Regions from separate parts of the Vagococcus coleopterorum genome, predicted to be linked through region 1. Evidence: a T-box and tRNA genes for the amino acid it is inferred to sense, from the RefSeq annotation. Region 1 holds a T-box; the other holds one or more tRNA genes.

Evidence for each region. A T-box is a leader RNA that pairs with one kind of tRNA and senses whether it is charged. The one in region 1 lies ahead of G7081_RS07405 (valine--tRNA ligase), so its partner is inferred to be a tRNA-Val.
Region 2: it has a tRNA-Val gene. The T-box ahead of G7081_RS07405 (valine--tRNA ligase) is inferred to sense a tRNA for this amino acid. The anticodon was not compared.

Annotation. Positions count from the first base shown of each region.
Region 1 covers NZ_CP049886.1:1,465,041-1,479,974, forward strand. The annotation lists gene glnA (type I glutamate--ammonia ligase) at 1-929, opposite strand, end outside; gene G7081_RS07365 (MerR family transcriptional regulator) at 948-1,310, opposite strand; gene hflX (GTPase HflX) at 1,427-2,674, opposite strand; gene miaA (tRNA (adenosine(37)-N6)-dimethylallyltransferase MiaA) at 2,687-3,631, opposite strand; gene G7081_RS07380 (glycerophosphodiester phosphodiesterase) at 3,640-4,377, opposite strand; gene G7081_RS07385 (DUF3042 family protein) at 4,514-4,681, shown strand; gene radC (RadC family protein) at 4,718-5,389, opposite strand; gene G7081_RS07395 (HAD family hydrolase) at 5,446-6,111, opposite strand; gene G7081_RS07400 (bifunctional folylpolyglutamate synthase/dihydrofolate synthase) at 6,113-7,414, opposite strand; gene G7081_RS07405 (valine--tRNA ligase) at 7,432-10,074, opposite strand; T-box leader at 10,154-10,365, opposite strand; gene tpx (thiol peroxidase) at 10,410-10,904, opposite strand; gene G7081_RS07415 (redox-sensing transcriptional repressor Rex) at 10,969-11,637, opposite strand; gene thiI (tRNA uracil 4-sulfurtransferase ThiI) at 11,744-12,961, opposite strand; gene G7081_RS07425 (cysteine desulfurase family protein) at 12,976-14,124, opposite strand; gene G7081_RS07430 (septation ring formation regulator EzrA) at 14,258-14,934, opposite strand, start outside.
Region 2 covers NZ_CP049886.1:509,147-524,080, reverse strand. The annotation lists tRNA gene G7081_RS02705 (tRNA-Asp) at 9-82, opposite strand; tRNA gene G7081_RS02700 (tRNA-Met) at 109-181, opposite strand; tRNA gene G7081_RS02695 (tRNA-Ser) at 193-282, opposite strand; tRNA gene G7081_RS02690 (tRNA-Glu) at 295-366, opposite strand; tRNA gene G7081_RS02685 (tRNA-Ile) at 386-459, opposite strand; tRNA gene G7081_RS02680 (tRNA-Gly) at 490-560, opposite strand; tRNA gene G7081_RS02675 (tRNA-Phe) at 567-639, opposite strand; tRNA gene G7081_RS02670 (tRNA-Asp) at 655-728, opposite strand; tRNA gene G7081_RS02665 (tRNA-Met) at 755-827, opposite strand; tRNA gene G7081_RS02660 (tRNA-Ser) at 839-928, opposite strand; tRNA gene G7081_RS02655 (tRNA-Ile) at 940-1,013, opposite strand; tRNA gene G7081_RS02650 (tRNA-Met) at 1,032-1,105, opposite strand; tRNA gene G7081_RS02645 (tRNA-Pro) at 1,116-1,189, opposite strand; tRNA gene G7081_RS02640 (tRNA-Arg) at 1,202-1,275, opposite strand; tRNA gene G7081_RS02635 (tRNA-Leu) at 1,304-1,389, opposite strand; tRNA gene G7081_RS02630 (tRNA-Gly) at 1,431-1,502, opposite strand; tRNA gene G7081_RS02625 (tRNA-Thr) at 1,506-1,581, opposite strand; tRNA gene G7081_RS02620 (tRNA-Leu) at 1,590-1,671, opposite strand; tRNA gene G7081_RS02615 (tRNA-Lys) at 1,684-1,756, opposite strand; tRNA gene G7081_RS02610 (tRNA-Val) at 1,760-1,832, opposite strand; rRNA gene rrf (5S ribosomal RNA) at 1,853-1,968, opposite strand; rRNA gene G7081_RS02600 (23S ribosomal RNA) at 2,062-4,975, opposite strand; tRNA gene G7081_RS02595 (tRNA-Ala) at 5,187-5,259, opposite strand; rRNA gene G7081_RS02590 (16S ribosomal RNA) at 5,333-6,891, opposite strand; gene lysS (lysine--tRNA ligase) at 7,257-8,765, opposite strand; gene dusB (tRNA dihydrouridine synthase DusB) at 8,848-9,837, opposite strand; gene hslO (Hsp33 family molecular chaperone HslO) at 9,854-10,738, opposite strand; gene ftsH (ATP-dependent zinc metalloprotease FtsH) at 10,820-12,886, opposite strand; gene hpt (hypoxanthine phosphoribosyltransferase) at 12,937-13,482, opposite strand; gene tilS (tRNA lysidine(34) synthetase TilS) at 13,506-14,879, opposite strand.

The DNA.
Region 1 (14,934 bases):
TAAACTGGTGCTTCGAATCCAGGAACTAAGCGTTTATACGAATTAACCGTTGGATTACATATCGCTGTGTAAGCACGGGCATGTTCTAACAAGCCACCTAAGAAATGATAAGCAGTTTGACTCAATTCTTGTTCTCCTTTGGGATCAAAGAAGGCATTTCCTTGTTCCGTGAAAAGGGACATATTGCAGTGCATCCCAGAACCAGCAATTCCATGCAAAGGTTTCGGCATAAAAGTCGCATGTAAGCCATGTTTGCGTGCCACCGTTTTAACAACCAGCTTAAAGGTTTGAATTTGATCGCAAGCTTCAATCACATCTGCGTATTTAAAGTCGATTTCATGTTGACCAGGAGCACATTCATGATGTGAAGCTTCAATCTCAAACCCTAGTTTCTCTAATTCTAAAACAATATCACGACGACAATCTTCCCCTAAATCTTGTGGTGAGAAGTCAAAATATCCGCCGTTGTCATTCAAATCTAAGGTTGGCTTACCTAATTCATCTAGTTTGAACAAGAAGAATTCTGGTTCTGGTCCAAGGTTGAATTCTGTAAAACCTAGCTCTTTCATTTGCGACACAACACGTTTTAAGTTTCCACGAGGATCCCCTAAAAAAGGTTGCCCGTTCGGCATATAGATATCACAGATCAAGCGAGCTACTCGCCCACCACCTGTGTCCCAAGGAAAAACTAGCCACGTCTTCAAGTCTGGATATAAATACATATCGCTTTCTTCAATTCTGACAAAGCCATCAATTGATGAGCCATCAAACATCATTTTATTATCTAGTACCTTATCAAGTTGGCTGACAGGAACCTCAACATTTTTAATTGTGCCCATGACATCAGTAAACATCAAACGTAAAAAACGAACATTTTCACGTTCCACCATTTCTTTTATTTCAGCAATTCTTTTTGTCGTATCAGTCATAAATCAAACTCCCTTACCTTAAAGTTTTTTATTACTTTGCATGCCACTCTGAATGATAAATTCTTCTTGAAACAACTCCCGAACTTGCCTATCCGATAAGTCATTTTCACTCCAGTGAATGACTTTTTTTGTTTCGACTTTTTTCTCAAAACGTTTTTTCAAACTATCAATCGTATCTCCAGAAGCTATCGCTTCATGAATATCCAATATAAGGTCCACATGATTTAAAGAATACATTCGATGATTGCCTTCAGAACGTTCTGCTCGAAAAAAACCTTGTTCTTCATAATATCTAATCTGTCGAGCCGATAAATCTGTCAATTTCATGACTGTACCAATCGGGAAAACTGCTCGCGATTTCAGCATTTCTTTTGTCTGCATGATGGTTATCCCCCTTATTAATTTATAATATACCAATTGAAATAAAGCGGTCAACAAATGATGTTAGATAATCTGACATCAAAATAAAAAAGCCCTAACAGTGTTAGGACTTTCTTTTACCACTCTGATTCTTCTTTAGGTAACCAACGAGAATTTTCTGGCGCAAAACCAGCTACTCGATAAACTTCTTGTTCTTCATCAAACTCTTGATTAATGACTAAAGTATCCGTTGTTAACTTGGTTAACTTATACCCTTGGTCCACAGCTAATTCAAACTCATAGGGTATGAACAGCTCCATCAAACGCTGACGAATACCCGCCTCAATCACTTGGCGATCTTCCGGTCGTTTAGCTGATACTTGAATATGCGGGAATAAAGTTGGGGTGAAATCTGCTTGTTCGACTTGATCCATCTTATTATAGACTGTTAAGACTGGCACATCATCCATCTCTAACTCATCCATCAATTTCAAGACGGTCTGTTCCTGTAAATCACGATCAGCAGAACTAGCATCTACTACATGTAGCAGTAAGTCCATATTGCGACTTTCTTCCAACGTCGATTGAAACGCTTCGATTAATTGGGTTGGCAAGTCTTGGATAAAACCAACCGTATCCGTTAGTGTTACTTCAAACCCTTCTGCTAATTGCCATTGTTTTGTTAAAGGATCTAACGTCGCAAACAACTGATCTTGAGAATAGGCTTCTGCATTTGTTAAACGATTTAGCAAGGTTGACTTACCAGCATTCGTATAACCAATTAAGCCAATTTGGAAGATGCCAGTTGATTGTCTTTTTTGGCGGTTACGCTCACGACTGGCAGCAACTTCTTTTAACTCTGTCTTAATATTAGTGATTTTATTACGGATATGACGACGATCCGTTTCTAATTTCGTCTCACCTGGTCCACGCGTCCCAATCCCACCACCAAGACGAGATAAGGCTGCACCTTGACCTGTTAAACGAGGTAACAAGTAATTCAATTGAGCTAATTCCACTTGCAATTTACCCGCTTTAGACTGCGCACGCATGGCAAAGATATCTAGAATTAATTGTACGCGATCAATCACTTTAACTTGGCAAGCTTCACTTAACAACTGACTTTGGCGCGGTGTTAGTTCTTGATTAAAGACAACTAAATCAGCTTCATAAGCATCAATCAACTGAACCAACTCTTCTAACTTACCTTTACCGACAATCGTCTTACGGTCAACAGCCGGTCGCTTCTGGATAACTTCATGCACTACCACACCTTGGGCTGTTTCAATTAAATTAGCCGCTTCACGGAGAGACTCTTCAAAATAACGATAGTTATCTGCGGTTTCTACGCCGACAACTACCACTCGTTCTTTTTCTTTAAACATGACACCCCTCCTTTAGTTAGTTAACCACGTTGCCACATCATTCGATAAATCTACCATTGTTTCTGGACTTTGCGTTAAATCCCACCACTCACAGGTCATGCGATTTCTAAACCACGTTAACTGACGCTTAGCATAACGACGAGATTGTTGTTTGGCAAACTCCGTCGCTTCCTCCAAGGTTTGTTCCCCTTCAAAATACGGGAAGAACTCTTTATAACCAATCCCCTGAGCTGCTTGACTAGGACCAAAATCATAAACTTGTTGAGCCTCTGCTAACAAGCCGTTAGTTAACATACTCTCAATCCGGTTATTAATCCGGTCATACAACGCCTGACGGTCAGATTCTAAAGCAATTAGCTTTACGTCATAGCAGGACTCTGACAAATCTTTGAAGTCTACTTTAGGTTGAGCTGTCATACTGATCCCTGTTTGCTCAATCACTTCAATCGCACGAATCACACGGCGGACATTATTAGGATGAATCAAATCAGCTGCGGCTTGATCTTGACTACGTAGGCGTTCCCACAATTGCATGGTACCGTATGTTTCAGCATACTCTTCTAGCTCATCACGCAAGGCTTGGTTGGTAACATCACCTTCAGCGCTCCCTAGTTCAAAATCGAATAATAAGGCTTGAATGTAAAGCCCCGTACCACCTACTACTATTGGTAACTTTCCACGAGCTGTTATCTCGGTAATCAAGCCACGGGCCGTTTCTTTAAAGTCAGCAACAGAATAGCTATCTCCCAACTCACAAATATCTAGTAGATGATGAGGGACACCTTGCTGTTCTTCTGTTGTCGCTTTAGCTGTCCCCACATCTAAACCACGATAAATTTGCAGCGAGTCGCCACTAATAATTTCCCCATTATACTGTTTTGCTAGTTCCACACTTAAAGCTGTTTTGCCAACAGCCGTTGGTCCTACAATGACACATACTTTTTCTTTACTTGGCATATTTATTCCTATCTCTCTTGGTAACTTTTTAATAGCAATTTTGCTTGTTCCGGATAATCTGTATGAATAGCTGCAAGTCCTAACTCAAAAGCTAATAACATATCTCCCACTTGATTCACCGTCCAAGGTCTTAATGGTAAAGGATACGTTACTGCTTGCTCTGGATTTTCTTGAATCCACGTGATTTTAGGATGGACGCCACTAATAAATGGTACGTGTTTCACCATCTCAATCTCACTTTGTTTCGCATACATAATATGGCAGATTTCTCTCGTTGGATCTAATTCAGCTAAATTTTCTAATGTTGAAAAGTTGAAGCTTGAATAAGCCACCTGGAAAGACCACTCTTGCTGATTTAAACATTCAATCACTTTAGCTTCAATTCCAGGATACTCTTTTTCGTCTGTTTTGACTTCAATATTTAAGATGCCAGTAAAGCCCTCTTCTTGCAAACAAGTTAAAACTTCAACAAATGTGGGAATCCGTTCGCCAGAAAACTCCGGCTTGAACCATGAACCTGCATCTAATTGTTTGATTTCTGATAAAGTAAAATCTGTTATTTCACCAGTTCCATCAGTCGTCCGGTCAACGTCATTATCGTGAATCACCACTAACTCTTGATCTTTGGTTAATTGGACATCTAATTCAACCCCGTCAGCCCCTACACGTACTGCTTCACGGAAAGCTGGTAAAGTATTCTCTGGATGTGTCCCTTTACTGCCACGATGAGCAAAAATTTTAGTCATAGTCTCAACCTCCACTTCTTATATAGTTTAGCATTTTCTCAATGAAAGATACACTTATCTGTTATTCTTTTGACTGGCTTTTTCAGCCTTTTTGATAGATAATATAGTTAGAACCAATCAGAAAGAGGTGTGTTTTATGAAAAAATTCGTATCAGGTATCCTTACAGGAACTGCCTTGACTATCGGAACTGCCGCTGGCGCATTATTTGCAGTTAAGAAAAAAGTCATCGAACCAGTTGAAGAAAAAGAAGCTGAAATTGAAGAAAACCGTCGTAAAGCAATGCGCAAAAGTCGCGCACGTTAATTTTTAAAAAAAGGAACTGCATCTGCAGTTCCTTTTTTATTTTAATAAACTTTTCTCTCTAAAACTCAAATAGCCTTGACTGCTAACAATAAAATGATCTAGCAACTCGATTCCCATTAACTCCCCACAACTTTTCAAGCGAGCCGTAAATGCTAAATCATTTTTGGACGGTGTTAAGTTTCCCGATGGATGATTGTGAGCTAAGACGATTTTGGCCGCTGAACACTTGACTGCTAGATTAAAGATTTCTCTTGGATGGGCTACCGACTCCGTTAAACTCCCTATAAATACAACTTCTTTTTTAATCATTTCATGATGATTATTTAAGTAAACAACCATTAAGTGCTCCTGTTGAAAGTCTTTCAATTCAGCGCAAATCATTTGTCCCAAATTTTCACTAGACACGACTTCTCCTAATTTAATTTGACTGGCGCTTTCTAAGCGTTTACCTAATTCTTGAGCCGCTTTAATTTCAATTGCTTTAACTAAGCCAATCCCTTTAATTTGTTGTAGTTCTTCTAAACTTGCCGACTTGAACTCATACAATGTTTCAAATTCTTTTAGCACGGTTTGGGAAACCGTTAAAACATCACTATTTTGATAGCCTGTTCTTAGGACAATTGCTAATAATTCATAATCAGCTAAAGCTGACGGCCCTGAATTTTCTAATCGTTCTCTCGGTCCAATCAATGCCATCTCTTTCTTCATAAAAAAACTCCTCTCACCAGCTTATCAATAAGCTACGATTAAAGGAGTTTTTTAAATTATTTTTCTAAGTAAGCTGGCACATCATGCAACGAGTCTAAAATCGCTAAAGTCATCTCTTCTAAAGCGGGTGTTGGCTCAATTAAATCTGGAACCATAATCACATCAACACCTGCACCATGAGAGGCTTTAATCCCATTGGCAGAGTCTTCGAACATTAAACACTCCGATGGATCCACAGCTAAAACCTTAGCTGCTTTCAAAACAATTTCAGGGGCAGGTTTGGCATTTTTTACATCTTCGGCTGATACAATATCAACAAAGTACTCGCCTATATTTTTAGACGCTACCAAGACATCAATATAACGACGGAAATTACTAGAGGCAATCACACAAGGAATATTGTTTTCTTTAAAATAAGCTAACAATTCTAAAACACCTGGTTTCAACGGAACACTACCTGCACTAAAAAGCTCTTCTACTTTAACGTAACTTTCTTCAATGAAGCCTTTGACATTTTTTTCACCTGCATCAGCAAAATCACGATACAATGCTGGGTGAAACTCTTTGTCTGATTGACCAACATATTGTAAGTAATACTCTTTCGTATAGTTCGTCAAACCGTATTTAGGTGCTACTGCTTTTTGTGCTTGATAATAAACTAACTCCGTATCAAACAACAAACCATCCATATCAAAAATAATGCCTTTATATGCTTTTGCCATCTCATCGTCCTCCTAAAATAAACGCTCTAACTTGGGAAATAAAATACAGCGATCCGGTAATCAAAATACAGTCATCTTGAGGTATTTCTTTCAACAAACTACTTAACTGTTTTTGCCAATCATCCCAACTTTCAAATTCAACAGTTAAATTCATAGCTGTATAATCCGACACCTTTAGAGCCGTTGGATAATCAAAGCTCGTAATATATAACTGGCTGTTAGGAATGGTTGCCAACTCTGATAACATCCCACTGGCTTCTTTTGTTTTTAACGCTGCGAAAATCACGTGTGTTTTCTTACCTTTTAATAAGTCGCGACAATTTTCAACTAGCACATTGATTGCCGGCTCATTATGAGCCCCATCAATAATCATGAGCGGATCAGAAGTTAGTTGTTCCATTCGCCCTGACCAACTGACAGTTTCCAACGCTGTCCGAATCTGCTCAGTGCTAACTTCAAGTTTTAATAGTTCTGAAACTTGTATAAACGTTTCTAAGGCAACAGCCGTATTATCAACTTGATGTTGACCAATCAACGGTACAGGGACTTCAGTTAAACACTGTTTCCGATTTTCAAAAGTGAAGCGTTCACCCTGCAAGCCTAAGCTTCGAACATCCTGAATATTGAAATCCTCAGCTAATACACTTAACTGACATCCTTCTGTTTCAGCTTTCTGCTTAACAACTGCTAAAGTATCCTCTGATAAGCGACCAACGACAGCTGGTTTCCTAGGTTTAATAATCCCAGCTTTTTGTGCTGCGATTTCAGAAATAGTTTGACCAAGAATATCTTGGTGATCTAAACCAACTGTTGTGATAACTGAAATTAACGGGGCGACTACGTTAGTACAATCTAACGTCCCCCCTAAACCAACTTCAACAATCGCAATATCAACTTGTTGTTCCACAAAGTAATCAAACATCATGGCGGTAATCACTTCAAACTCAATCATGCCTGCGGTTGCTTTCTCGTTATCTAACTCAACAATCAACGGTTTGAACTTTTCTACTAAAGCAATTAAGTCCTCATCAGGAATTGGTTGCTGATTAATGGAAATGCGTTCATTAAAAACCGTAATAAAGGGCGAAGTGAATGTCCCGACTTTTAAGCCTTGGGCTTCTAAAAGCACGCGTAAGTTAGCCACCACTGACCCTTTACCGTTTGTCCCAGCAACATGAATCACCTTCAGTTTACGGTGGGGATTAGCTAGTTTTTCTAACAAGATTTCAATTCTTGTTAGACCAGGCCGCTGACCTTGCGGACGTCGACTGTGAATCCAATCAATCGCTTCCTGTATCTCCATCTAACCCCTCCTAACTGTTATTTTTTAAGTGTCGCAATCCGTTCTTTAACTGCCGCTTGTTTTTCTAAGTAATCTTTTTCTTTTTCACGTTCACCTGCTACAACTGCTTCTGGAGCGCCTGCAACAAAACGTTCATTTGATAATTTACCTTGAACCATCTTCACTTCTTTAGTCCATTTTTCTAATTCTTTTTCAAGACGAGCAATTTCTTCATCAATGTTGATTAAGTCTGCTAATGGTAAGTAAATTTCTGCGCCTGTGATGACAGCACTCATGGCTAATTCAGGGGCTTCAATACTTGGTGAAATTTCTAACTCTTCTGGGTTACAGAAACGTTCGATGTAGTTTGTATTCTCTTTCAAGAAACCTTCTGCATCTTCGTCAGTTGTTTTAATTAATAAGGTAATTTGTTTTGATAATGGTGTATTCACTTCTGAACGAATATTACGAACTGAACGAATTAACTCTTTAAGAATTTCCATTCCTTCAGCTGCTTTTGTATCAGATAAGTCAGCGTTGACTGTTGGGTAATCTGCAATCACAATCGACTCACCTTGATGTGGAATTTTTTCCCAAATGGCTTCTGTTACGAATGGCATAATTGGGTGTAATAAACGCGTGATGTTATCTAAAACATAAACTAAAATACTACGAGTCATTTGTTTTTGCGTTTCATCTTCGCCGTAAAGAACTTCTTTACTCATTTCAATATACCAGTCACAGAAATCATCCCAGATGAAGTTGTATAAATGACGACCTGCCTCACCAAATTCAAACTTCTCGAATTGGGTATTTACACGTTCAATCGTTTCATTTAAACGCGTTAAAATCCAACGGTCAGCCACTGTTTTGTGTCCTTCTAAGTTGATATCTTCATAAGTGAAATCTTCTGTATTCATTAAGACGAAACGGCTAGCATTCCAAATTTTGTTAATGAAGTTCCAAGAAGCATCCATCTTATCGTAGCTGAAACGCATATCTTGACCTGGTGTTGATCCTGTTGATAAGAACCAACGCAAGGCATCGGCACCATATTTTTCAATCACATCCATCGGATCAATTCCGTTACCTAGTGATTTACTCATCTTACGACCATCTTCAGCACGAATTAAGCCGTGGATTAAAACATTTTCAAATGGTGCTTTGTCAGTAAATTCTAAACTTTGGAAAATCATGCGACTTACCCAGAAGAAGATAATGTCATAACCTGTTACTAATGTTGAGTTAGGGAAATAACGTTTATAATCTGGATTTTCTTCATCTGGCCAGCCCATTCCTGAGAATGGGAATAAAGCAGAACTGAACCATGTATCAAGGACGTCTTCATCTTGATTCCAGTTTTCAATATCAGCAGGTGCTTCTTCACCCACGTACATTTCACCCGTTTCTTTGTGATACCATGCTGGAATACGGTGGCCCCACCATAATTGACGAGAGATACACCAGTCATGAACATTTTCCATCCAAGTTGAGAATGTATTTTCAAAACGCGGCGGGAAGAATTCAACTTTGTCATCTGTCTCTTGGTTATCCATTGCTTTTTTAGCCAGTGGTTCCATTTTAACAAACCATTGTGTCGAAAGACGTGGTTCAACAACCACACCACTACGTTCTGAATGTCCCACACTGTGAGTCATTTTTTCAATCTTAACTAAACGACCTGCGGCATCTAAATCAGCAATGATTGCTTTACGGGCTTCAAAACGATCCATACCTTCATACTTGCCGCCTAATTCATTGATAGAACCATCTTCATCCATCACGTTAACACGTGGTAAGTCATGACGGTTACCGACCTCAAAGTCATTCGGATCGTGGGCTGGTGTGATTTTTACAACTCCAGTTCCAAAATCCATCTCAACATAGTCATCTGCAACAACAGGAATTTCTTTATTTAATAAAGGTAAGATAACATTTTTTCCAATTAAGTGTTGGTAACGTTCATCATCAGGGTGAACAGCAACAGCTGTATCCCCTAACATTGTTTCAGGACGAGTTGTGGCAATCTCAACACTGTCACCACTGCCATCAGCAATCAGATAGCTCATGTGGTAGAAAGCACCTTCCACATCTTTATGAATCACTTCAATATCTGATAAAGCTGTTTTCGCTTTTGGATCCCAGTTGATGATAAATTCACCACGGTAAATCAAGTCTTTTTCATAAAGTTTAACAAAGACTTTCTTAACCGCATCTGACAGTCCGTCATCCAACGTGAAACGCTCACGGTCGTAGTCGACAGAAATACCGACTTTGCCCCATTGCTCACGGATATGTCCAGCGTATTCTTCTTTCCATTCCCATGTTTTATCTAAGAATTTTTCACGGCCCAAGTCATAACGAGAAATACCTTCTTCAGCTAATTTTCCTTCTACTTTTGCTTGCGTTGCAATCCCAGCATGGTCCATCCCTGGCAACCATAATGTGTCATACCCTTGCATACGTTTGTGACGAATAATAATATCTTGCAGTGTTGTATCCCAAGCGTGACCTAAGTGTAATTTACCTGTTACGTTTGGTGGTGGAATGACGATTGAATATGGTTCTGCATTGGGATCTTCACTTGGTTTAAAACGTCCTTCTGCTACCCATTTAGCATAACGTCCTGCTTCAACGGCATTGGGTTCATATTTTGGTGCTAAGTTTTTATCTTCTGACATACTACCCCTTCTTTCTGTCTTGTTTATTTAATAGTCTGATGACAATGATCATAAAAAAAAGCCCTAAAACACACCTGTGTTTTAGGGCGAATTAACGCGGTACCACCTAAATTATAGACTAAGTCTATTTCTCTAAGTGAGTTAACGATCACGAATCGGAATGACTTACTTTTAGTTCAGTCACTCGACGATTAAGCTACCTTCACTTCTTTAGAAATAAAAATCTTTCAGCCGGGGATTTTTTCTCTAGCATTTCTGACAGAAGTTACTCCTCTTAATCATTGTCTTGTGTATTATTTTACACGGAAGACACTGATTCGTCAATCTGGATAATCTTAGATTAAGCTGTTCACAATATCTAACGCCGCACGGTAATTTGGTTCTTCTGAAACTTCCTCTGAGACTTTCACATAAGCAACTTGACCATTAGTATCCAATACAATTAGCGCTCGTGTATCAAAGTCTTTTTCAGCTAAATACAAGCCATAAGCTTTACCAAATTCACGATCTTCATCTCGTAACATGGTCATTGTGACACCTTCTGAAGCACACCAATTAGCTTGCGTTTCTTTAGAATCCGTCGAAACTGTCACCAAGTTTACCTCAGGCATATTGCCAGCTTCTTGATTAAAACGTTTTGTTTGCAACTGACAGATGCGCGTTTCAATTGCTGGTACCACACTAATAATCGTTGGCTTCCCTTGGAAATCAGCTAAAGTTTTAACTGTGTCCTCTAAATCTTGCATCTTGAAATCAGGAGCTTGGGCTCCTACTGAAACAGGTTGACCTGGCAAAGTAAACTCTTCACCTTTAATTGAAATTTTCATCATAACGCCCTCCTTTTCTTATCTTAATTATAGAACTAAGGAATCCGATTGACTATTAATCTGCTTACTACTGATTACTAAAATTAAATTGGTGATTCGAACTAAAATTCTCATCAAAGTATATTAAGGTTTGTAGTTCCGTCGTTAAATCTATGTATTGAACTTTAACATTATCTGGCACTGTCACACGTCCTGGAGCAAAGTTTAAGATGGCGGTAATGCCTGCCTCTACCATGTGATTAACAGCATCTTGTGAATATTTGCTTGGCACTGTCGAGATAGCGGTAGTGATTCCCTTAGCTTTAATCACTTTGCTAAAATCTTTAACACTTTGAACTTCAATTCCATTAACCATCGTGCCAATGATTTCTGGGTTATTATCAAATATAGCTTCTATTTGTAAATTGTCATTACGACGGAAATTATTTTTCGCTAATGCTTTCCCTAAATCTCCAGCTCCCACAACTGCTAGCGGTTTCTTAACCTGAGTATTTAAAATGTGGCCAAACACTTCGATCAGATAAGATACATCATAACCATAGCCACTTCTGCCTAACTCCCCAAAATGAGAAAAATCTCGGCGAATGGTTGCTGATGGGATTTGAATCAGCTGACTAAATTCTTGAGATTTAATTCTTTCAACATTGGATTCTGCTAATGTTCTTAAGTATCGGTAATACAAAGGTATACGTTTTGCTGTGGCGTTTGGGATTTTTAATTCTGCTTCTACTGCCATCTTCTCACTCCTTTGTTAAACTTTTCACATTACAAGTGTACCATTCTTGTGAAACATTAGCAATCACTCTTCACAAACAAAAAAAGACCGAGCTAAGCTCAGTCTTTTATAGTAAATCATCAAATTCATCTTGATCACCAGCTAAATAGCGTTGACCAGATTGTATTTCAGTAATTTTAATACCTGCAACAGCACGTGCAACTAATCCTTCAACATCCATCCGTTCTTCCATAGCAATTGCACGATCCAAACGTGGTTTTGTTTTGGGCTTTGGCGGCGCAAAGATTGTGCAACAATCTTCAAATGGTTGAATAGCTAAATCAAACGTATCAATTTTTTCAGCTACTTCAATAATTTCATTTTTATCCATCGCAACGACGGGTCGAATAATCGGTGTTGTTGTCACATCATTAATGGCAATCATGCTATGCAATGTTTGTGAGGCAACTTGCCCTAAAGATTCACCATTAAAGATGGCTAAACCTTTGCGTTGTTTCATAATTTCATCTGTAATACGCAGCATGAACCGACGCGTAATGGTCATCAAATAACCTTCATCAACAGACTTTTTAATTTCTTCTTGAATCTCAGTAAACGGCACTTCAATAAACTGAATACTTCCGACATAAGGTACTAGTTTTACGGTTAGATCTTTAGCTTTATCTAAAGCTTGTTGACTTGTATAAGGTGGACTATGGAAATGAACGGCTTCAATTTCAACCCCACGCTTCATCGCTAAGTAGCCTGCAACGGGTGAGTCAATCCCACCAGATAACATCAACATCCCACGACCACTAGAACCAACAGGTAAACCACCTGCTCCTTTGATTGTCTCACATGATAAGTAAGCACCATCCATACGAATTTCCACACGCATGGTAATATCAGGATTTTTCATCTTCACATCAATTTCAGGAATAGCCTGAATCACGTGATAACCAACTTCACGGTTCAATTCATTGGTATCTAATTCAAAATCATGATCGGCACGACGAGCATTCACTTTGAAACTCATCCCCGGTTGGTAGTGTTCTTTCACCATCTCTACCGCTGTTTGATAAATCGTATCCAAATCTTTCTCCACACGAATCGCTGGTGAAAAGTTTTGGATCCCGAAGATTGGTTTTAAGGCATTTAAAACACCTGCGCTATCTGCACCATTTAATAATAAATGCATCCGGTCACGTTCACCATGAACTTTAACTTCAGGAAAAGCATGCAGCGCTTTTTTAACGTTTGTTGCTAAAATACGAATAAAAATACGTTTGTTTTTTCCTTTTGTTGATAGCTCACCATAACGGACCATTACTTCTGTATAGTTCATCTATTTCATCCTAACTAGTTATTAATTTTTGAAAATTTTTCTTGTAATTGATTAAAGGCCACCATGAACTGCTCTGCTTCCACCATTGTTGTATCCGCATTGATACTTAAACGAACAGCTGTAATTGCTTTGGCTTCAGGCACCGCCATAGCAGATAAGGTACTGCCAGACACTTTACTCTTACTTGAGCAAGCGCTGGTTGTAGAAATAATAATATCTTTCGTTTCAAAAGCGTGAACTAATACTTCACCTTTAATATCTTTCAAGCCAAAACAAACAATATGCGGTGCATAGTCCTCATTCGCTTCAGAGAACAAGGTTACTTTGGGGTATTTTTTCAACGAGTCAATTAGATAGTCTTTGATATTTTGTTCTCGTTTATTCTTTAACTCCTGGTCTGTTAAATGCAGACGAACAGCACGCGCCATGGCAACAATCCCCGGAACATTTTCCGTCCCACTACGTTGTTGACTTTCTTGACCACCACCGTTTAATAGCGGTTCAATTCGACGCCCTTTTTTCCAATAAATAAAACCAGTTCCTTTTGGTCCATGGAATTTATGAGCTGAGAAAGTCACAAAATCCACTCGCTTTGTCAAGAAACGACTTGTTGGGATTTTACCTAATCCTTGAACAGCATCGACATGAAAATGAGTTGTTGGATGCTCCTTCAATAAATCACCAATTTCTCGAATCGGTTGAACAGCCCCTACCTCATTGTTGACTGCCATAACTGATACTAAAATTGTATCTGGTCGTAATAATTCTTTTACTTTATCTACACGAACTTGACCACGTTCATCAACTGGTGCCACACTGACTTCAAATCCTAAATCAGTTAACTGCAGCGCTGCGGCTGACACAGCACTGTGTTCCACAGCAGAAATAATAATGTGTTTACCAAAGTCAGCCTTAGCTAAGGCTGTTCCCTTGATAATCCAGTTATTTCCTTCTGTTCCTCCACTAGTGAAAAAAATCTCACTTGGATCAACTGCCAACATTTCGGCAATCTGTTTACGTGACTCATTTAACAAGCGACTGGCTTGGTTTCCTAAGCGATGTAAACTTGATGGGTTGCCAAGTATCCGTTGACTTGTTTTTACATACGTATCTAAAACTGCAGGATGAACCGCAGTTGTGGCACTATTGTCAAAATAGATCATTTTATCCACCTCTATTTATATTCTCTCTAGGCTGATTAAAGCACTACTTATTATAGTCTTTATCTGTCTTAATATCAATGCGACACATTTAAAACAAAAAGAAAAAGGAGAGCCTTTTAGCCCTCCTTATGTTTTAAAATTGTGTGTTATTTCCTTTAGTACTGAAGTATGCTGCTTCAATACGTTTGAAAGCACCTGGCTCAACTTGTTCTAAAGCAACGCCAATCTCATCCAAGGCATCGTTGTAGCGGTGCTCTTCAGTGAATAGTTCATAGCTTTTAGTCACAGCTTCTGCCATGTCTTCATCCGTCATACGGTAACGGTTTGAATATTGTAACATTTGTTCAGTTAGCGCTGCGCTATCAATTAATTCTTCTGTTTTATCATCTAACATTTGGATGTCTTCTTCACAGAATGAAACCAATTGATTGATGCGATCCATATCGATACGCATTTTGTTTAATTCATGACTTAATTCTTCAATTCTATCTGTTGCCACATAGAAGAAGTCTAAGTAATCTTTCGGCAAACCTGGTAAACGTTGTTTATCCACTTTACGTTTGATGGCACGCATATCAAATTCAAATGTATCGATTTTACTTTGAGCCATTTTTTCACCTTCACGCATCTCAGTCACCGATTCGTTAATAGCGATTTGATTGTTTTCCACTTCATCTAAAGCTTCTAAATGGTTTTTAATTTCAAACTCAGCATCACTGTAAACAACAGTATTTTTGTTGATTTTTTCTTCTGTTTCTTTAAATGCTTTAGCGATGTTATCAACTTGTTTTTCGAACTCTTCAGCACGAC
Region 2 (14,934 bases), 570 kb from region 1:
AAATAAAACGGTCTGGACGGGACTCGAACCCGCGACCTCCTGCGTGACAGGCAGGCATTCTAACCAGCTGAACTACCAAACCAAAAACCAATCTCAATCTCTTGAGAATTGCGGGAGCAGGACTTGAACCTGCGACCTTCGGGTTATGAGCCCGACGAGCTGCCAACTGCTCCATCCCGCGATATTATAAAAAGGAGGATAAGGGATTCGAACCCTTGCGTGCTTTTACACACCTGACGGTTTTCAAGACCGTTCCCTTCAGCCGGACTTGGGTAATCCTCCAAAAGTAGTACATGACCCGTACGGGAATCGAACCCGTGATACCGCCGTGAAAGGGCGGTGTCTTAACCGCTTGACCAACGGGCCTTATTTAAAAAGATATTAATGGGCCTAAATGGACTCGAACCATCGACCTCACGCTTATCAGGCGTGCGCTCTAACCAGCTGAGCTATAGGCCCTAATAATATATAGGTTTGCTTTAAAAGCAAAGCGGGTGAGGAGAATCGAACTCCCATCATTAGCTTGGAAGGCTAAGGTTTTACCACTAAACTACACCCGCTAAAAATGGCTTGAGACAGAATCGAACTGCCGACACCTTGAGCTTCAATCAAGTGCTCTACCAACTGAGCTATCAAGCCAACTAAATAAATCAACGGTCTGGACGGGACTCGAACCCGCGACCTCCTGCGTGACAGGCAGGCATTCTAACCAGCTGAACTACCAAACCAAAAACCAATCTCAATCTCTTGAGAATTGCGGGAGCAGGACTTGAACCTGCGACCTTCGGGTTATGAGCCCGACGAGCTGCCAACTGCTCCATCCCGCGATATTATAAAAAGGAGGATAAGGGATTCGAACCCTTGCGTGCTTTTACACACCTGACGGTTTTCAAGACCGTTCCCTTCAGCCGGACTTGGGTAATCCTCCAAAATAAAAAATGGACCTTGTAGGACTCGAACCTACGACCGAACGGTTATGAGCCGTTTGCTCTAACCAACTGAGCTAAAGGTCCAAGCTCTGATATTGCTAATCGCGGCAGAGGGGATCGAACCCCCGACCTCCCGGGTATGAACCGGACGCTCTAGCCAGCTGAGCTACGCCGCGAAGATAATAATCGGGAAGACAGGATTCGAACCTGCGACACCTTGGTCCCAAACCAAGTACTCTACCAAGCTGAGCTACTTCCCGCAATTATTATAATGCACCCAAGAGGAGTCGAACCTCTAACCGCCTGATTCGTAGTCAGGTACTCTATCCAATTGAGCTATGGGTACAAGTGATTTGATCTTAATCAAACACTAATGCCGAGGACCGGAATCGAACCGGTACGGTGATTACTCACCGCAGGATTTTAAGTCCTGTGCGTCTGCCAGTTCCGCCACCCCGGCTGGAATTAACTACTGGCTTTTTTGCTTCTTTCAAAACAAAAAGCGGAAGACGGGGTTCGAACCCGCGACCCCCACCTTGGCAAGGTGATGTTCTACCACTGAACTACTTCCGCTAATGGTGCCGGCTAAAGGAGTTGAACCCTCGACCCTCTGATTACAAATCAGATGCTCTACCAACTGAGCTAAGCCGGCTAGATAAATGCGGGTGAAGGGACTTGAACCCCCACGCCGTTAGGCGCTAGATCCTAAATCTAGTGCGTCTGCCAATTCCGCCACACCCGCAAATTTCTTTAATGACCCGTACTGGGCTCGAACCAGTGACCCTCTGATTAAAAGTCAGATGCTCTACCAACTGAGCTAACGAGTCATATGGAGGTTAACGGGATCGAACCGCTGACCCTCTGCTTGTAAGGCAGATGCTCTCCCAGCTGAGCTAAACCTCCATGGGATAAAATAATACTAAGCGTGGCAACGTCCTACTCTCACAGGGGGAAACCCCCAACTACCATCGGCGCTAAGAAGCTTAACTACTGTGTTCGGCATGGGAACAGGTGTATCCTTCTTGCTATCGCCACCACACTTGTGATGTATTATTTTCTTTTGAGTAATTGCTCACTCAAAACTGGATAGTAAAGTTTAATCAAAACATTCCTTGAATCCTACGTTTTATTCTTGGTTAAGTCCTCGACCGATTAGTACTAGTCCGCTCCATACATCACTGTACTTCCACTTCTAGCCTATCTACCTGATCGTCTCTCAGGGGTCTTACTTTCCGAAGAAATGGGAAATCTCATCTTGAGGGGGGCTTCACGCTTAGATGCTTTCAGCGTTTATCCCGTCCACACGTAGCTACCCAGCAATGCCCTTGGCAGAACAACTGGTACACCAGCGGTGTGTCCATCCCGGTCCTCTCGTACTAAGGACAGCTCCTCTCAAATTTCCTACGCCCGCGACGGATAGGGACCGAACTGTCTCACGACGTTCTGAACCCAGCTCGCGTGCCGCTTTAATGGGCGAACAGCCCAACCCTTGGGACCGACTACAGCCCCAGGATGCGACGAGCCGACATCGAGGTGCCAAACCTCCCCGTCGATGTGGACTCTTGGGGGAGATAAGCCTGTTATCCCCAGGGTAGCTTTTATCCGTTGAGCGATGGCCCTTCCATGCGGAACCACCGGATCACTAAGTCCGTCTTTCGACCCTGCTCGACTTGTAGGTCTCGCAGTCAAGCTCGCTTATGCCTTTGCACTCTACGAATGATTTCCAACCATTCTGAGCGAACCTTTGAGCGCCTCCGTTACTCTTTAGGAGGCGACCGCCCCAGTCAAACTGCCCATCTGACACTGTCTCCCACCACGATTAGTGGTGCGGGTTAGAATGGCCATAACACAAGGGTAGTATCCCACCAACGCCTCAACCAACACTAGCGTGCTGGCATCTAAGGCTCCTACCTATCCTGTACATGTGTCACAGACATTCAATATCAAACTACAGTAAAGCTCCATGGGGTCTTTCCGTCCTGTCGCGGGTAACCTGCATCTTCACAGGTACTAAAATTTCACCGAGTCTCTCGTTGAGACAGTGCCCAAATCGTTACGCCTTTCGTGCGGGTCGGAACTTACCCGACAAGGAATTTCGCTACCTTAGGACCGTTATAGTTACGGCCGCCGTTTACTGGGGCTTCAATTCTGAGCTTCGCCGAAGCTAACCCATCCTCTTAACCTTCCAGCACCGGGCAGGCGTCAGCCCCTATACGTCATCTTTCGATTTTGCAGAGACCTGTGTTTTTGATAAACAGTCGCTTGGGCCTATTCACTGCGGCTGGTCCGGAGACCAGCACCCCTTCTCCCGAAGTTACGGGGTCATTTTGCCGAGTTCCTTAACGAGAGTTCGCTCGCTCACCTTAGGCTACTCGCCTCGACTACCTGTGTCGGTTTGCGGTACGGGCAGTAATCATCTAACTAGAAGCTTTTCTTGGCAGTGTGACATCGGAAACTTCGGTACTTAATTTCCCTCCCCATCACAACTTGTTCTTAAAAGAGTAAGCATTTGACTCACCCTAAAACTCATTGCTTGGCCGTGCACTTCCATTCGCACGGATTTCTTAGCCTACTGCGTCCCTCCATTGGTCAAACAATAATTACTGGTACAGGAATATCAACCTGTTGTCCATCGCCTACGCCTATCGGCCTCGGCTTAGGTCCCGACTAACCCTGGGAGGACGAGCCTTCCCCAGGAAACCTTAGTCATACGGTGGACAGGATTCTCACCTGTCTTTCGCTACTCATACCGGCATTCTCACTTCTAAGCGCTCCAGTAGTCCTCACGATCTACCTTCAACGCCCTTAGAACGCTCTCCTACCAATGCACCTAATGGTGCACTCCACAGCTTCGGTAATATGTTTAGCCCCGGTACATTTTCGGCGCAGGGTCACTCGACTAGTGAGCTATTACGCACTCTTTAAATGGTGGCTGCTTCTAAGCCAACATCCTAGTTGTTTATGCAACCCCACATCCTTTTCCACTTAACATATATTTTGGGACCTTAGCTGGTGGTCTGGGCTGTTTCCCTTTCGACTACGGATCTTATCACTCGCAGTCTGACTCCCGGATATGAATATATGGCATTCGGAGTTTATCTGAATTCGGTAACCCGAGATGGGCCCCTAGTCCAAACAGTGGCTCTACCTCCACAATTCTTAATCCGAGGCTAGCCCTAAAGCTATTTCGGAGAGAACCAGCTATCTCCAAGTTCGATTGGAATTTCTCCGCTACCCACAGCTCATCCCCGCACTTTTCAACGTACGTGGGTTCGGTCCTCCAGTGCGTTTTACCGCACCTTCAACCTGGCCATGGGTAGATCACATGGTTTCGGGTCTACGACAACATACTCATTCGCCCTATTCAGACTCGCTTTCGCTACGGCTCCGACTCTTCATCTTAACCTCGCATGCTATCGTAACTCGCCGGTTCATTCTACAAAAGGCACGCTATCACCCATTAACGGGCTTTAACTTGTTGTAGGCACACGGTTTCAGGATCTATTTCACTCCCCTCCCGGGGTGCTTTTCACCTTTCCCTCACGGTACTGGTTCACTATCGGTCACTAGAGAGTATTTAGCCTTGCGGGATGGTCCCCGCGGATTCCGACGGAATTTCTCGTGTTCCGCCGTACTCAGGATACTCATAGGTGTGCAGTCCATTTCGCCTACGGGGCTTTTACCCACTACGGCTGACCTTTCCAGGTCGATTCGACTATCAACTACAGCTACCATATTTGAGTCCTACAACCCCAAGAAGCAAGCTTCTTGGTTTGGGCTCTTACCGTTTCGCTCGCCGCTACTAAGGTAATCGAATTTTCTTTCTCTTCCTGCAGGTACTTAGATGTTTCAGTTCTCTGCGTCTCACCTCATATACCTATGTATTCAGTATATGATGACAGCCTATAACAGCTGCCGGGTTTCCCCATTCGGAAATCTCTGGATCATAGCTTACTTACAGCTCCCCAAAGCATATCGGAGTTAGTCCCGTCCTTCATCGTCTTCTAGTGCCAAGGCATCCACCGTGCGCCCTTATTAACTTAACCTATGTTGCTAACAATGATGTTAGACTTTCAGTTTCCACTCTGTAGCGATACAGGCTCCACTGATCCTTTAAACAGCGTTTTGAACTTTGTTTAAAAACTCTTATGAATAGCACTAAAGTACTATCACAACGCGGTGTTCTCGGTTTGTTTTGATTAATTTCTTTAACTATCCAGTTTTCAATGAGCAAATGTTGACAACCAACGTTGTCAATGGAGCCTAGCGGGATCGAACCGCTGACCTCCTGCGTGCAAAGCAGGCGCTCTCCCATCTGAGCTAAGGCCCCTAATTTTAAGAGTAGACCTCTCAAAACTGAGCAAAGTAAGAACGAACCTGTAGGATTCCGTTATATTCCTTAGAAAGGAGGTGATCCAGCCGCACCTTCCGATACGGCTACCTTGTTACGACTTCACCCCAATCATCTATCCCACCTTAGGCGGCTGGCTCCAAAAGGTTACCTCACCGACTTCGGGTGTTACAAACTCTCGTGGTGTGACGGGCGGTGTGTACAAGGCCCGGGAACGTATTCACCGCGGCGTTCTGATCCGCGATTACTAGCGATTCCGGCTTCATGTAGGCGAGTTGCAGCCTACAATCCGAACTGAGAATGGCTTTAAGAGATTAGCTTGGCCTCGCGACCTTGCGACTCGTTGTACCATCCATTGTAGCACGTGTGTAGCCCAGGTCATAAGGGGCATGATGATTTGACGTCATCCCCACCTTCCTCCGGTTTGTCACCGGCAGTCTCGCTAGAGTGCCCAACTTAATGATGGCAACTAACAATAGGGGTTGCGCTCGTTGCGGGACTTAACCCAACATCTCACGACACGAGCTGACGACAACCATGCACCACCTGTCACTTTGTCCCCGAAGGGAAAGCTCTATCTCTAGAGTGGTCAAAGGATGTCAAGACCTGGTAAGGTTCTTCGCGTTGCTTCGAATTAAACCACATGCTCCACCGCTTGTGCGGGCCCCCGTCAATTCCTTTGAGTTTCAACCTTGCGGTCGTACTCCCCAGGCGGAGTGCTTAATGCGTTAACTGCAGCACTGAAGGGCGGAAACCCTCCAACACTTAGCACTCATCGTTTACGGCGTGGACTACCAGGGTATCTAATCCTGTTTGCTCCCCACGCTTTCGAGCCTCAGCGTCAGTTACAGACCAGAGAGTCGCCTTCGCCACTGGTGTTCCTCCATATATCTACGCATTTCACCGCTACACATGGAATTCCACTCTCCTCTTCTGCACTCAAGTTCCCCAGTTTCCAATGACCCTCCCCGGTTGAGCCGGGGGCTTTCACATCAGACTTAAAGAACCGCCTGCGCTCGCTTTACGCCCAATAAATCCGGACAACGCTTGCCACCTACGTATTACCGCGGCTGCTGGCACGTAGTTAGCCGTGGCTTTCTGGTTAGATACCGTCAAGGCGGGAACAGTTACTCTCCCACTTGTTCTTCTCTAACAACAGAGTTTTACGATCCGAAAACCTTCTTCACTCACGCGGCGTTGCTCGGTCAGACTTTCGTCCATTGCCGAAGATTCCCTACTGCTGCCTCCCGTAGGAGTCTGGGCCGTGTCTCAGTCCCAGTGTGGCCGATCACCCTCTCAGGTCGGCTATGCATCACGGTCTTGGTGAGCCATTACCTCACCAACTAACTAATGCAGCGCGGGTCCATCCTTCAGTGACACCGTAAAGCGTCTTTCATAGTTTCACCATGCGGTGAAACCAATTATGCGGTATTAGCATCTGTTTCCAAATGTTATCCCCCGCTGAAGGGCAGGTTACCCACGTGTTACTCACCCGTCCGCCACTCTTCTCATATGAACTGGTGCAAGCACCGGTTCGGAGAAGCGTTCGACTTGCATGTATTAGGCACGCCGCCAGCGTTCGTCCTGAGCCAGGATCAAACTCTCAATAAAAGTTTTGATTGTTTCTTACGAAACAGCTCATTTGTTGTTTGCTAGCGAATGTTACTTCACTTACGTTTTTATAAAAAACGTTAAAATTTAGTTTGTCGTCTCAACTAATGAGAACAACATCCTACACGTTTGGTTCGTCTTACTTTGTTCAGTTTTCAAAGGTCTATTCTGTCGTTCAGGCTGTGCCTTAGCGACTTAATCATAATAACAAGATTAGTTGACTCTGTCAACAAAATATTTATAAAAAATTTTATTTTATTTTTCTATCTACCTTTATATGAACTTTCTATATGAAACAGACTTGAAAACAAGCTTTTTACGCATTATAAAATATAAAAAGCAACCAAAAAATGGTTGCTTTTTATTTATCTCATTGTAGGGAATAATAAAACATCGCGAATTGATTGAGAATTTGTTAACAACATCACTAGGCGATCGATTCCGATACCCAAACCACCCGTTGGTGGCATACCATATTCTAGCGCTTCGATAAAGTCGTTATCAACCCCATGGGCTTCATCATTACCAAGATCTTTTTCACGAGCCTGGGCTTCAAAGCGTTCTCTTTGATCAATCGGGTCGTTCAACTCAGTGAAGGCATTACCATATTCTTTACCTACGATAAACACTTCAAAACGGTCAGTGAAACGTCCATCTTCAGGATTCTTCTTAGATAATGGAGAAACTGATGTTGGATGTCCATAAATAAATGTCGGTTGAACTAACGTATCTTCAACAAACTCTTCAAAGAACTCATTTACAACATGACCAAAATCCATATGTTTTTCAACATGTACGTTATGCTCTTTTGCAATTGAACGAGCTTCTTCATCTGTCATTTCTTGCCAGAAATCAACACCTGTTTTCTCTTTTATTGCATCAACCATATGAATTCGTGCCCACTTACCACCTAAATCGATAGTTTGTTCACCGTATTCGACAGTTAGGCTATTATTCACTTTTTCAGCAACATGTTGAATGATCCCTTCCGTCAGGTCCATGATATCTCTGTAATCGGCATACGCAGTATAAACTTCCATCATTGTAAATTCAGGATTATGCGTTGTATCAATTCCTTCGTTACGGAATACACGGCCAATTTCATATACTTTTTCCATTCCACCAACGATTAATCGTTTCAAATGTAATTCTAAGGCAATACGTAAGTACAATTCCATATCCAAAGCATTATGATGAGTGATGAACGGACGAGCTGCAGCTCCACCAGCCATATTATGTAATGTTGGTGTCTCAACTTCTAAATAACCGTTATCATTTAAATAGTTGCGCATCTCTTTGATAATTTGACTACGCTTAACAAATGTATCAAAACTTTCACGATTACTAATCAAATCTAAATAACGCTGACGGTAACGTTGTTCAACATTCTGCAAGCCATGATATTTATCAGGTAACGGACGTAAAGCTTTCGTCAAGAAAGTTAAGCTTGTTGGTTTAATTGTCAACTCACCCATATCTGTTTTCATAATTGTCCCAGTCACGCCGATAAAGTCACCTAAATCCGCTTGTTTGAATAATTCGTACTCTTCTTCTCCAACTGCATCTTTACGTACATAAACTTGAATTTGTCCTTCGCGATCTTGCAAATGAGCAAATCCAACTTTACCTTTACCACGTTTAGTCATCATACGACCCGCTACCGTCGCAGTTAATTCTTTTTCTGCCAGTTCTTCTTTTGATAACTCGCCATACGCCTCAACTAATTCTTTCGAATTATGAGTTCTTTCAAATCGTTGGCCAAACGGGTCCAAACCTTCAGCTTGCATCGCTGCCATTTTTTCACGTCTAACAATCAATTGGTCATTCATTTCTTGTTGCGCATTTACTTCCTCAGTCACTTGGTTTTCCTCCATCCATTAATACATCTTCTTCTGTCTATAATGCCATAACAAAAGCGAAAAAGGCAAGGAGAAAATGCCCTCACCCGCTTATCCGCTATCTATGAATGGACTTCGTTTCAATCATATCGACAAAACCATCTAATATCTCAATCATTTCAGCTTGTGTCGTCGCTAAGTTAACCGCTACTTTCGTTTTAGCTGCACGAGGAATTCCTTTCAAATAATATGCCGCATGTTGTCTAAATTCACGCGCCGCAATCATTTCGCCTTTCAGATCCACTAAACGTTGCAAGTGGATTTTAGCTGTGGCTATTTTTTCCCTTGGTGTTGGTTCAGGCAATAATTCTCCCGTTTCAAGATAGTGTTTTGTTTGATAAATCATCCACGGATTTCCCAAAGCCGCACGCCCAATCATCACACCATCAACGCCTACTTCGTCTAACATACGTTTAGCATCTTGCGGAGTACGTACATCACCGTTACCCATAAACGGAATCGTCAATTGCTCTTGAACATCGCGAAGAATATCCCAATTAGCTTTTCCTTCATACATTTGAACACGAGTCCGACCGTGCATAGCTAATGCAGCTGCCCCGGCTTTTTCTGCTGCCAACGCATTCTGAATAGCGAACAAATGGTCATCATCCCATCCCGTTCTCATTTTTACCGTTACAGGAACATCTACAGCAGATGATACAGCTTCTACCATTTCGTAAACTTTGTCAGGGTCAAGCAACCACTTTGCTCCAGCTTCTGCTTTGATCACTTTGTTAACTGGGCACCCCATATTAATATCAATAATAGCTGCATCTGTATTCTCTTCAACAAACTTAGCAGCTTCTACTAATGTATCTTTCCCGCCACCCATAATTTGAACGCTCAACGGGTATTCATTATCTTCGATATGAAGCATTTCCAAAGTTTTTTTATTACGAAACTGAATCCCTTTATCACTGATCATTTCACAGACAACTAACCCCGCACCAAACTCTTTAACAGTCACACGAAAAGCAGCATTACTAATACCCGCCATCGGTGCAACCACCACTGGATTAGGAATCTCTATATCTCCAATTTTCCACATAAAAATGTTTCCCCTTTTATTTAGTAGTCATTTCATTTATTAAATCGTTTAATTCCACTTCTGTAAACTGATATTTATTATTACAGAAATGACACACAGCTTCCGCCCCATGGTCCTCTCCAGCCATCTCTCTTAACTCAGATTCACCTAAAGAAATCAAAGCAGCCGAAAACTTCTCTTTCGAGCAATCACATTTGAATTGTACTGGCATTTTATCAAGAATTTTAACGTTTTCTTCACCTAACAAACGATTCAAAATCATTTCTGGCGATTCACCTTCCTCGATCAAACGAGATACAAACGGGATTTCTTTGATTCTTTCTTCTATAGTAGAAATCGTTTCTTCAGTCGCACCCGGCATCACTTGTATCATAAATCCACCTGCTGCTTTAACAGAATCGTCCGTATCAACTAAAACACTTAGACCAACAGCCGACGGAACTTGTTCTGAATTAGCTAAATAATAGGTGAAATCTTCACCTAATTCTCCCGAAACAAGTGGCACTTGTCCGGAAAATGCTTCTTTCAAACCCAAATCTTTCGTAACGCTCAGACTCCCAGTTGTACCGACAGCCCCTCGAACATCTATCTTACCTACAGCATTTAGAGGAATGGCAACTTGAGGATTTTGCATATACCCCTTAACATCTCCACGACCGTTAGCTCCTACAATAATTTGACCAGCAGGGCCATCTCCTTGAATACGAACTGTAATTGTATCCTCGCCTTTATTCATCGCGCCTAACATTATCGAACCCACCATAGTACGCCCTAAAGCCGCTGTTGCCGTGTTCCACGAATCATGTCTTTTTTGTGCTTCTCCAACTGCTTTTGTTGCATTAACCGCAAACGCTCTAATTTGACCATCAAAACAGATGGCTTTAAGCAAATGATCTTCCATTATAACTGTCACCTTACTTCATTATATTTTTAAAATAAAAGTGGGTTGCAATTGCAACCCACTTCCCCTACACGAAACAGATTAATCTTCTGTTGATGTTTGTTCTACATTTTTTGTATCATCTGAAACAATTCCTTCATTACGTTTAGGAACTTCAGAAACCTCAGTTGCTTCAGCATCTTTTTCTTCTAACGATTTTTTAGATTCTTCAAAAGATTTTGCTTCTTCATCTTTCGCTTCATTTTCGATGACATCAGCAGGCATTTCACCTGTTTCAAATAACGATTTGATACTACGCGCATCTAACGTTTCAAACTCAAGTAATTTTTCTGCAATTAATTTGTGGGTATCTTTGTGTTCTTCAATAATTTCACGAGCCTTCTCATGGGCTTCACTTAAAATTGCACGAACTTCTTGATCGATTTCATAAGCAACTTGATCAGAGAACGCTTTTGATTGACCATAATCACGGCCGACAAACACTTGGTGATTCCCTTCGTATTGAACTGGTCCTAATTTTTCACTCATCCCATATTCAGTAACCATACTACGAGCTAAACCAGTTGCTTGTTCGAAGTCATTGCTAGCTCCAGTTGTTTGTACGCCAAAAGTAATTTCTTCAGCTGTACGTCCACCTAACAAACCAACAATGCGTTCAAACATTTCATTACGAGTAATCAAGAATTGATCCTCTTTAGGAAGAGCAATCATGTAACCACCCGCTCGACCACGGGGAACAATCGTTACTTTATGAACTGTATTAGCATCATCAAGAACTAATCCACAAATCGTGTGACCCGCTTCATGGTAAGCTACCAATTCACGTTGGCGTTGGCTAATAACTCGATCTTTCTTAGCCGGACCAGCAATAACACGGTCTTGTGCTTCATCGATATCTGAAGCATCGATTACTTTTTTATTACGACGAGCCGCTACTAAAGCTGCTTCATTTAAAACATTTTCTAAATCAGCACCCGCAAAACCTGGTGTTTGTTGTGCAACAACTTTTAAATCAACCTCAGGATCAAACGGTTTATTTTTAGCGTGTACTTTCAAAATAGCTTCCCGACCTTTAACATCCGGACGACCAACTAAAATCTGACGGTCAAAACGACCTGGACGAAGTAACGCAGGGTCCAATACATCAGAACGGTTAGTGGCAGCGATAACGATCACACCTTCATTACCACCGAAACCATCCATTTCAACTAATAGTTGGTTTAAAGTTTGTTCACGTTCATCATGTCCGCCACCCATTCCGGCACCACGTTGACGACCAACAGCATCAATTTCATCAATGAAAATGATTGATGGCGCTGTTTTCTTAGCATTTTCAAACAAGTCACGAACACGGCTCGCACCAACACCGACAAACATTTCGACGAAATCAGAACCTGAAATCGAGTAGAACGGAACACCCGCTTCACCCGCAACTGCTTTAGCTAATAACGTTTTACCTGTTCCGGGAGGGCCCTCAAGTAGCACACCCGCTGGAATTCGTGCGCCCAACGCTGCAAATCGACGAGGATCTTTTAAGAACTCAACTACTTCAACTAATTCTTGTTTCTCTTCTTCTGCACCTGCAACATCAGAGAAGCGAACTTTTGAAGCACTCTTATCTGCTTCTTTAGCTTTAGACTTACCGAAGTTCATCACTCCGCGTCCGCCACCACCTTGTTGACCTTGACTCATCATCATGAATAAGAAGAAGCCCATTAAAATGATAGGTAAGAACGAAAGTAACGCCCCTAACCACATCCCATTGCTTGATTCTTCTTTAATATGCACTTTTGTTTTTGAACTTTCTGCATTTTTAGTAATCTCAGCTAAAGTTGCGTCGTTCGGCAAAACAAGCGTTGTAAATCGATCGTTCGGCATTGCTGTGGAACCGAAGATAGCCAGTCCTTTATCCTCGACTTTTTGCTTATCGAAGAATGTACCCGAAATACGATAGGCACCACTAACCGGCTCAATCGTTAACTCTTTAATCTTTTCTCCCTTTAACTCTTCAGAAAACTTAGAGTAATTGATTTCTGACCCTGGGTTTTTGTTGTCACCAAAAACAAAAAACACAACCATCGCCATTGCTAGAACAAGCAAGAAATAATACATTGGATTTTTGTTTTTGTTTGTCTTCATTTTATTCATAAATGCCTCCCTTAAAAGTTGTTACTTCTCAGAACTAAACCTAACTACGTTTAGTTATTTTCATAAATTTCTGGTTTTAATACTCCTACAAAAGGAAGGTTACGATATTGCTCTTGATAATCCAAACCATACCCAACAATAAATTCATTCGGAACCAAATAACCGAAATAATCCGGTTCAATATCAACGACACGCCCCTCTGGTTTGTCGAATAACGTCACAAGTTTAACAGACTTAGCTTGACGATATTTAAATAAATCAACTAAATACTTCAATGTGCGACCACTATCAATGATATCTTCAACGATTAAAATATCACGTCCAGCCACATTCGTATCTAAATCTTTGACAATCTTAACTTCACCTGATGAAACCATTGCATTTCCATAGCTAGAAACATCCATAAAGTCCATTTCTAAACGAACATCTACTTCTTTAACTAAATCAGCCATAAAAGGAACTGCACCTTTTAAAATCCCGATAACAAGAGGTTCTTTTCCTGCGAAATCAGCTGTAATTTTTTTACCTAATTTTTTTGTCACTTCTGCAATTTCTTCTTGAGAATAAAAAACGCGTTCGATATCTTTTTCTAGCATAATGCTCCCCTTCCGACTGTTGCTTATTCTTCTGAGAAATAAGTCAACCTGTAATGTATTTTATCAGTTTCTGAGCCAATACTCAAATAACTTTCCTCGCCTAAAAAAAGACTTAATATTTCTTTCTTATTATCTATCAAAACTAGAAAATCAGAGCGTCTTTCTCGGGGTATTTTCTTATCTATTAGTATCCGACTCACTTTTTTACGTTGACCTTCTTGATTGAATACTATTCGATCGCCATGCTGCCAATTTCTGACAACCAACGGAAACTGTTCCTTTTTCAACTCCAATTCAAATTCGTGATCCCCTTTTGCACAAGCCTCGCTATCTGCAATGCTTGAAATTATTAATTTACCATTCGGAAGACCAATGCTTTCAACCTTCGAAGTTATCAACACATTAACCGGGGGCATGTCAGATGCTTTCACTTTAGTTAAACTGGCAATCCCATAACTCTTAATAAATTGCCAATCATTTTCTAAGTCGACCCTTCCGTTAGGTCGGTGGCTGGCTAACATTTTTTCGATAGCTTCTACTTGCCTATCAGTAACCCGACTTCCTGATTCAATCAGCGCATCTTGAAAAAGAGACTCTAACACAAAATGCCTCTCTGATTCTGCTAGAGTTAAAAAACTTACCAAATCGATTTCCCATCCCATTTCTTTTTCTGAAATAACCTTTTCTGAAATAACCTCTATATGCTTATCAATAATATCCGCAGCGAATGTTACTTCTTTAGAGAACTTCGCCATTTGATTTAAAAACCTAGGGTTCTCGTCCAAAAAAGACGGAACAATTTTATGCCGCATACGATTTCTTTTATATCGGGTATCTGTATTGGTCGTATCCTCAAAGTATTTTAGATGATTGGCTTCAGCGTAAATGTATAACTGATTTTTAGTAAAATCCAACATAGGTCTAACAACCAACATACCATCCAGTTCATTTCGACCTTTAATACCGACTAAGTTTTTAAACCGACTGCCGGAAGTCAGCTTCATTAATATTGTTTCCGCCAAATCATTTTTATGATGCCCTGTCACCAAAACAGGACTAGGGTAGCTATCATAAACTTTTTTAAAAAAGTCATATCGAACTTTTCTGGCTTGAGATTCTATATTTTTCTTCGGTTTGGGACCAACCCAGACGTCTGAAACAAACTCCAACCCCTTATTTTCGCAGTAATTTTTCAACCACTTTTCTTCTTCATCAGATTCAGGTCTCAACTTATGATTAAAATGTGCCACGACAACTTTTTTATTTGTTTGGTCAGCGTACTCTCGAGATAAATCCAACAAAACTATTGAATCTACTCCACCAGACACAGCAACTATTATTGTTTCAACAGGTTGAACTACCAACATCGCACAACGTTTATTGAATTCAGCATTCACTCGATTTCCTCCTCGCTAACTTTTATTTTATAAAACAAAAAAGGATAAGTTTCCT